One region of the Priestia sp. YIM B13486 genome, then DNA from elsewhere that is predicted to be linked to it. Evidence: a T-box and tRNA genes for the amino acid it is inferred to sense, from the RefSeq annotation. Region 1 holds a T-box; the other holds one or more tRNA genes.
The links. A T-box is a leader RNA that pairs with one kind of tRNA and senses whether it is charged. The one in region 1 lies ahead of serS (serine--tRNA ligase), so its partner is inferred to be a tRNA-Ser.
Positions count from the first base shown of each region.

Region 2: it has a tRNA-Ser gene. The T-box ahead of serS (serine--tRNA ligase) is inferred to sense a tRNA for this amino acid. The anticodon was not compared.

Region 1 covers NZ_JBHZOZ010000025.1:4,556-7,963, forward strand. Annotated here, with positions in the region: gene pdxS (pyridoxal 5'-phosphate synthase lyase subunit PdxS) at 1-678, shown strand, start outside; gene pdxT (pyridoxal 5'-phosphate synthase glutaminase subunit PdxT) at 700-1,287, shown strand; T-box leader at 1,345-1,557, shown strand; gene serS (serine--tRNA ligase) at 1,610-2,887, shown strand; tRNA gene ACFX4G_RS27800 (tRNA-Ser) at 2,999-3,091, shown strand; gene ACFX4G_RS27805 (deoxynucleoside kinase) at 3,212-3,408, opposite strand, start outside.
Region 2 covers NZ_JBHZOZ010000001.1:454,700-458,107, reverse strand. Annotated here, with positions in the region: gene ACFX4G_RS02325 (Na/Pi cotransporter family protein) at 1-200, shown strand, start outside; gene ACFX4G_RS02320 (DUF456 domain-containing protein) at 287-772, shown strand; tRNA gene ACFX4G_RS02315 (tRNA-Asn) at 835-909, shown strand; tRNA gene ACFX4G_RS02310 (tRNA-Met) at 911-984, shown strand; tRNA gene ACFX4G_RS02305 (tRNA-Asn) at 1,025-1,099, shown strand; tRNA gene ACFX4G_RS02300 (tRNA-Ile) at 1,103-1,179, shown strand; tRNA gene ACFX4G_RS02295 (tRNA-Ser) at 1,191-1,283, shown strand; gene sodA (superoxide dismutase SodA) at 1,481-2,089, shown strand; gene ACFX4G_RS02285 (MFS transporter) at 2,219-3,408, shown strand, end outside.

The DNA.
Region 1 (3,408 bases):
GTGATGAATGCAGTGTCCATTCCAGTTATGGCAAAAGCTCGTATTGGCCATATTGTTGAAGCACGCGTGCTAGAAGCGATGGGTGTAGACTACATCGATGAAAGTGAAGTGTTGACTCCAGCTGATGAGGAGTTTCATTTAAATAAAAATACATTTACGGTTCCATTTGTGTGCGGTTGCCGTGATCTTGGCGAAGCATCTCGTCGTATTGCTGAAGGAGCTGCAATGCTTCGTACAAAGGGCGAACCAGGGACAGGAAACATCGTGGAAGCAGTACGCCATATGCGTCAAGTAAACGCTCAAGTACGTAAAGTTGTGGGTATGGACGAAGATGAGTTAATGACAGAAGCTAAATTATTAGGCGCACCTTATGAGTTATTACTGCAAATTAAACGTGAAGGTCGTTTACCGGTTGTAAACTTTGCAGCAGGCGGTGTAGCAACACCAGCAGATGCAGCGTTGATGATGCAGCTTGGAGCAGACGGCGTGTTCGTTGGATCAGGAATCTTCAAATCAGACAACCCTGAAAAGTTTGCGCGAGCAATCGTGGAAGCAACAACACATTATCAAGACTATGAGCTGATTGCAAACTTATCAAAAGGGTTAGGAAGTGCAATGAAAGGGATTGAAATTTCATCATTATTACCAGAAAACCGCATGCAAGAGCGTGGATGGTAATTTAAAGGGAGTTTTGACAAAATGGTAAAAGTAGGCGTTTTAGGATTACAAGGTGCCTTTCGCGAGCATGCACAAGCATTAGAAGCAGCAGGCGCTGAAGCCATTATCATAAAAAAAGTTGAACAGCTAAACGAAATAGATGGTTTAATCCTACCGGGCGGCGAAAGCACAGCGATGCGTCGTCTGATCGACAAATATGACTTTATGGAACCTCTTCGCCAGTTTGCACAAGCAGGTAAACCGGTATTTGGTACGTGTGCCGGTTTAATTTTACTTGCAGGACAAGTCGTTGACCGTGAAGAGCCTCATTTAGGTGTTATGGATATTACGGTAGCTCGAAACTCGTTTGGGCGTCAACGGGATAGCTTTGAAGCTGCCCTAAATATTAAAGATATCGGTGAAGATTTTATAGGCGTATTTATACGTGCTCCGCATATTGTAGAAGTAGGAGAAAACGTTGAAGTCTTAGCAATGCATAACGATCGAATTGTTGCGGCAAGACAAGGTCAATTCTTGGGATGTTCGTTTCATCCAGAATTGACAGATGATGCTCGCATGGCGCAGTATTTTGTAGCAATGGTTGAAGAAGCTTCAAAAAAACCTGTATAAATGAATTGCATCTTGTAAAGACTTGTAGTACATTATGATTAATAAAAATGATATTGGTATAAAGCGTTGATAGGAAATAGTAATAAGATTTTTGATTTCAAGAGAGTCGATGGCTGGTGTGAATCGATAATCAATTCTTATGAATCCGTCCTGGAGCAAGCTGTCGAAAAAGTAGTAGGCAGTTTCGGTTCATCCGTTATCTGGTTTAAGAGGAAGGCTTATTTTAGCTTTCAATTAGGGTGGCAACGCGGGTAAACTCTCGTCCCTTTCATGGGGATGAGAGTTTTTATTTTGCCCTTTTATACTAAAGGAGGTACTAAATATGTTAGATTTAAAATTTTTACGTGCTAATTTTAATGAAGTAAAAGAAAAGCTCAAGTTTCGTGGTGAGGACTTAACGGACTTAGGTCGCTTTGAAGAGTTAGATGCAAAACGCCGTGAGCTAATTGCTCAAACAGAAGAGTTAAAAAGCAAGCGAAATGAAGTATCACAGCAAATTGCACAATTGAAGCGTGAAAAACAAGATGCTGATCATTTAATCGTTGAAATGCGTGAAGTAGGAGACCGCGTAAAGCAATTGGATGAAGAGCTTCGCAGCGTTGAAGAAGAATTAGAACTATTGCTGCTTTCAATTCCTAACGTTCCACATGAAAGTACGCCTGTAGGTGAAACTGAAGATGATAACGTAGAAGTTCGCAAATGGGGAGAAATTAAACAATTTGATTTTGAACCAAAACCGCATTGGGATTTAGGAACAGATTTAAATATTTTAGATTTTGAAAGAGCTTCGAAAGTAACGGGAAGCCGCTTTGTATTTTATAAAGGGTTAGGTGCAAGATTAGAACGCGCTCTTATTAACTTTATGATGGATTTACATATGGATGAACATGGTTATGAAGAAATCCTTCCTCCATATATGGTGAATCGCACAAGCATGACAGGAACAGGGCAGCTTCCTAAATTTGAAGAAGATGCATTCAAGATTAAAGAAGAAGATTATTTCTTAATTCCTACAGCTGAAGTACCAGTTACAAATTTACATCGTGATGAAATTTTAAGCGGAGATCAGCTTCCAATTGCTTATACAGCGTATAGTGCTTGCTTCCGCTCAGAAGCAGGCTCTGCAGGAAGAGATACACGTGGTCTTATTCGTCAGCATCAGTTTAATAAAGTAGAACTCGTTCGCTTTGTTAAGCCAGAAGATTCCTATGATGAATTAGAAAAATTAACGGGCCATGCTGAAAAGGTTCTTCAACTATTAGGTTTACCTTACCGAGTTCTAAGCATGTGTACAGCTGACTTAGGTTTCACAGCAGCCAAAAAGTATGATATTGAAGTTTGGATTCCAAGTTATGAAACGTATCGTGAAATTTCTTCTTGTTCAAACTTTGAAAGCTTCCAAGCTCGCCGTGCTAATATTCGCTTCCGCCGTGATACAAAAGCAAAACCAGAACATGTTCATACACTAAACGGTTCTGGCTTAGCAATTGGTCGTACGGTAGCTGCAATTTTAGAAAACTACCAGCAGAAAGATGGATCAATTCAAATTCCAGAAGTGCTGCGTCCATATATGGGAAATAAAGAATTTATCTCTAAATAAAAGTAGAAGGTGTTCATTAAGAATTAATTCTTAATGAACATCTTTTTTAAAAACATCAATAAAAGAGTTGACTTTATTATTTGTATATGATAAATTAATACTTGTCGATACGGAGGAATACCCAAGTCCGGCTGAAGGGATCGGTCTTGAAAACCGACAGGGGTGTTAAAGCCCGCGGGGGTTCGAATCCCTCTTCCTCCGCCATATTTGACTTATAATGCAATTAACATAGCGCGATAAATTGGAGATTGGAAAACCGTTACTTATAAGTAACGGTTTTTTATTTGTTAAAAATGCCGCTTTATTTATTAAAGCGGCATTTTTTTATAGATGACGACGTTTTAGCTTTTCATTATGTTGTAAAAAGCGAGCCACTTTTTCAACAATTGATTCAATTGAATCAGGATCCTTGATAAGGTCGTATTCTCTAATATCTAAACGAAGAATAGGGCAAGCCGTAAAGTTATTAATCCAGTCTTCGTATCGGGCGTGCATCTCTTTCCAATAATCAAGAGGCGTTT
Region 2 (3,408 bases), on a different contig from region 1:
AAGAACAGATTGATGCGATGGAGCGTCTACTTCGTAAGAAGCACATTTTACGCCTGAATGAAAACATTTGTACAGGATCTGCTGCTATTGTTTTTGTGGATATTATTAGCAACTTAGAACGGGTCGGGGATCATGCGGTTAATATTGCGGAAGCGGTACTGGGCGATCGTTATGCAAAGACCTATTCACAGGTAAAATAAAGAAAGACCTTGCTTAAGCAAGGTCTTTCTTTATAGGTGTAGTTATTGTATGATAAATAGTAATACTAAAAAGGATAGGTGCGAACGTGGCTATTTTATGTTGGGCATTAATTATCGTTAGCTTTGTTGTATCGTTTGTTGGGTTAGTTTATCCCATCATCCCAAGCGTGCTATTTGTAGCTCTAGGATTTGTTATATACGGTTTATTTTATGATTTCAGCTCCTATAGCTGGTTATTTTGGGTGATACAAGGATTGTTAGTTGTGGCACTTTTTTTAGCAGACTATATAGCTAATATTATTGGTGTGAAAAAATTCGGAGGCACTAGAGCAGGTGTTTGGGGAAGTACAGTTGGGCTGCTTGTAGGTCCGTTTGTCATTCCGGGATTTGGAATTATTTTAGGGCCGTTTATCGGAGCGATTGTAGGAGAACTGCTTGTTCATCGGACCACAATTAGCAACGCAGTAAAAATTGGAGTAGGTTCGGTTATTGGCTTTTTTAGTGGCGCTATTTCAAAAGGATTTATTCAACTGCTGATGATTGCCTATTTTTTATACGCTGTTTTAAAATAATATATTGACTTTAGGCTAGAAACATGTTAAATTTTTAATGTCGCTAGTAAATGTTATATTGTTCCACAGTAGCTCAGTGGTAGAGCTATCGGCTGTTAACCGATCGGTCGTAGGTTCGAGTCCTACCTGTGGAGCCATGGCGGTGTAGCTCAGCTGGCTAGAGCGTACGGTTCATACCCGTGAGGTCGGGGGTTCGATCCCCTCCGCCGCTATTTTCCAATTTACGTTTGTGGCATACATAATTCATATTGTTCCACAGTAGCTCAGTGGTAGAGCTATCGGCTGTTAACCGATCGGTCGTAGGTTCGAGTCCTACCTGTGGAGCCATGTGGACCCTTAGCTCAGCTGGTTAGAGCAGACGGCTCATAACCGTCCGGTCGCAGGTTCGAGTCCTGCAGGGTCCACCATTTATAGGGTTGGAGGAATACCCAAGTCCGGCTGAAGGGATCGGTCTTGAAAACCGACAGGGGTGTTAAAGCCCGCGGGGGTTCGAATCCCTCTTCCTCCGCCATACTATTGTCTATTCAAAGCTTCTTTTGAGAAAAAGAAGCTTTTTTTATGTTTAAAAGAATAGCGAATGGGAATTAGGTAAATATAAATCATGGATTAGGAACTTTTTATTTGAAACAGTAGGGTAAATTTGCTAATCTAAACGTATATGGTGCTTTTGCGCCAAAATGCTTACATATTTTGAAGGAGGAATTATTCATGGCTTACAAATTACCAGAACTACCTTATGCATACGATGCACTGGAACCACATATCGACAAAGAAACAATGAATATTCACCACACAAAACATCACAACACATATGTTACAAATCTAAACGCTGCTGTTGAAGGCAAAGCGGATTTAGAAAGCAAAAGTATTGAAGAGTTAATTTCAAACTTAGATGCTGTTCCTGAAGATATCCGTACAGCAGTACGCAATAACGGTGGCGGTCATGCGAACCACTCATTATTTTGGACAATCCTTTGCCCTAACGGTGGCGGTGCTCCAACTGGTGAATTAGCAGACGCTATCGCTAGCAAATTCGGCAGCTTTGATCAATTCAAAGAAGAATTTGCAAATGCAGCTAAAACTCGCTTCGGTTCTGGCTGGGCTTGGTTAGTTGTAAACAACGGCGAATTAGAAGTAACAAGCACACCAAACCAAGATAGCCCATTAATGGAAGGCAAAACGCCAATTCTTGGTCTAGACGTTTGGGAGCACGCTTACTACTTAAATTACCAAAACCGCCGTCCAGATTACATTTCAGCATTCTTTAATGTTGTAAAATGGGACGAAGTTGCTAAGCGTTACGACGCTGCAAAATAAGCTAAAGACGTATTTAAGAGCCAGTAAAGTAATTATTACCTTTACTGGCTTTTTTGTTTTCCAATTCTTTTACATATCTCCTTTTCTTTTTCACACACTAGGTGTAGAAGAGAAAAGGAGTTTTTTGATATGCCTTTATTAAAAAAAGTAGTTGGAGATGTAGAAGTTAGTAAAGATTTACTTTTGCTTTTAATTATAGGCGGTCTTTATGCCTTGGCTATTTCAATTTCCAATTCGTTTGTTAACATTTATCTGTGGAAACAATCAGGCGAATTTTCGGATCTCGCTATTTATAATTTAGCGGTAGTGGTGCTTCAGCCGCTTACGTTTATTTTAGCAGGTAAATGGGCCAAACGAATTGACCGGGTTGTGGTTTTAAGGTTAGGTGTATCTTTTTTAGCTGTTTTTTATATCGCTGTATTAGTCAGTGGAGCTAACGCAGCCGAGTATTTAGTATTGCTTGGTGGACTGCTGGGTATAGGATACGGCTTTTATTGGCTAGCTTTTAATGTGCTAACTTTTGAAATTACAGAACCTGATACAAGAGACTTTTTTAACGGATTTTTAGGGATCTTAAACTCTTTTGCAGGGATGATTGGTCCTTTAGGAGCGGGCTTTGTTATTTCCGCTTTGTATGAATCACTTGGGTATAAAATTGTGTTTGGTGTATCGCTGCTATTGTTTATCGGTGCCGTTGTACTTAGTTTTTTTATTACAAGACGCGCAGCGGAAGGAGTATACAAATTTAAAGAAGTATGGGCTGAACGAAAAGTCAATAAAGACTGGAATCGAATATTGCAGGCTCATTTCTTTCAAGGGTTGCGTGAAGGTACGTTCATTTTTGTTGTATCCGTCATGGTATTTATTACGACGGGAAGTGAATTAGCTTTAGGAACATATGGACTGGTGAATTCAGCGGTTGCATTTGTAGGATACTATGTTGCCTCAAGGTTTATTAAGCAAAAAAATCGCCTTCGGTTTATCTTCACAGGGGGCCTCCTTCTCTATGGAGCAGTCTTTTTGCTTATCTTTAACTTATCGTATCCAAAGTTAATTATATATGCTGTTTGTATTGCCGTTGCCTATCCTATTTTATTGGTTCCATTCATTTCTCTAACGTACGATGTGATTGGACGAGCAAAAGACGTTGTTTCAAAAAGAATTGAATACATTGTTGTCAGAGAAGTATTTCTGAATATCGGGCGCGTCGTTTCCATATCTTTATTTTTAATAGCTGTACTGTTTTTTGATGAAGCAAAAAGTATTCCCATTTTATTAGCTATTGTTGGAGCAGGGCATACGATCATTTATTTTTGTGT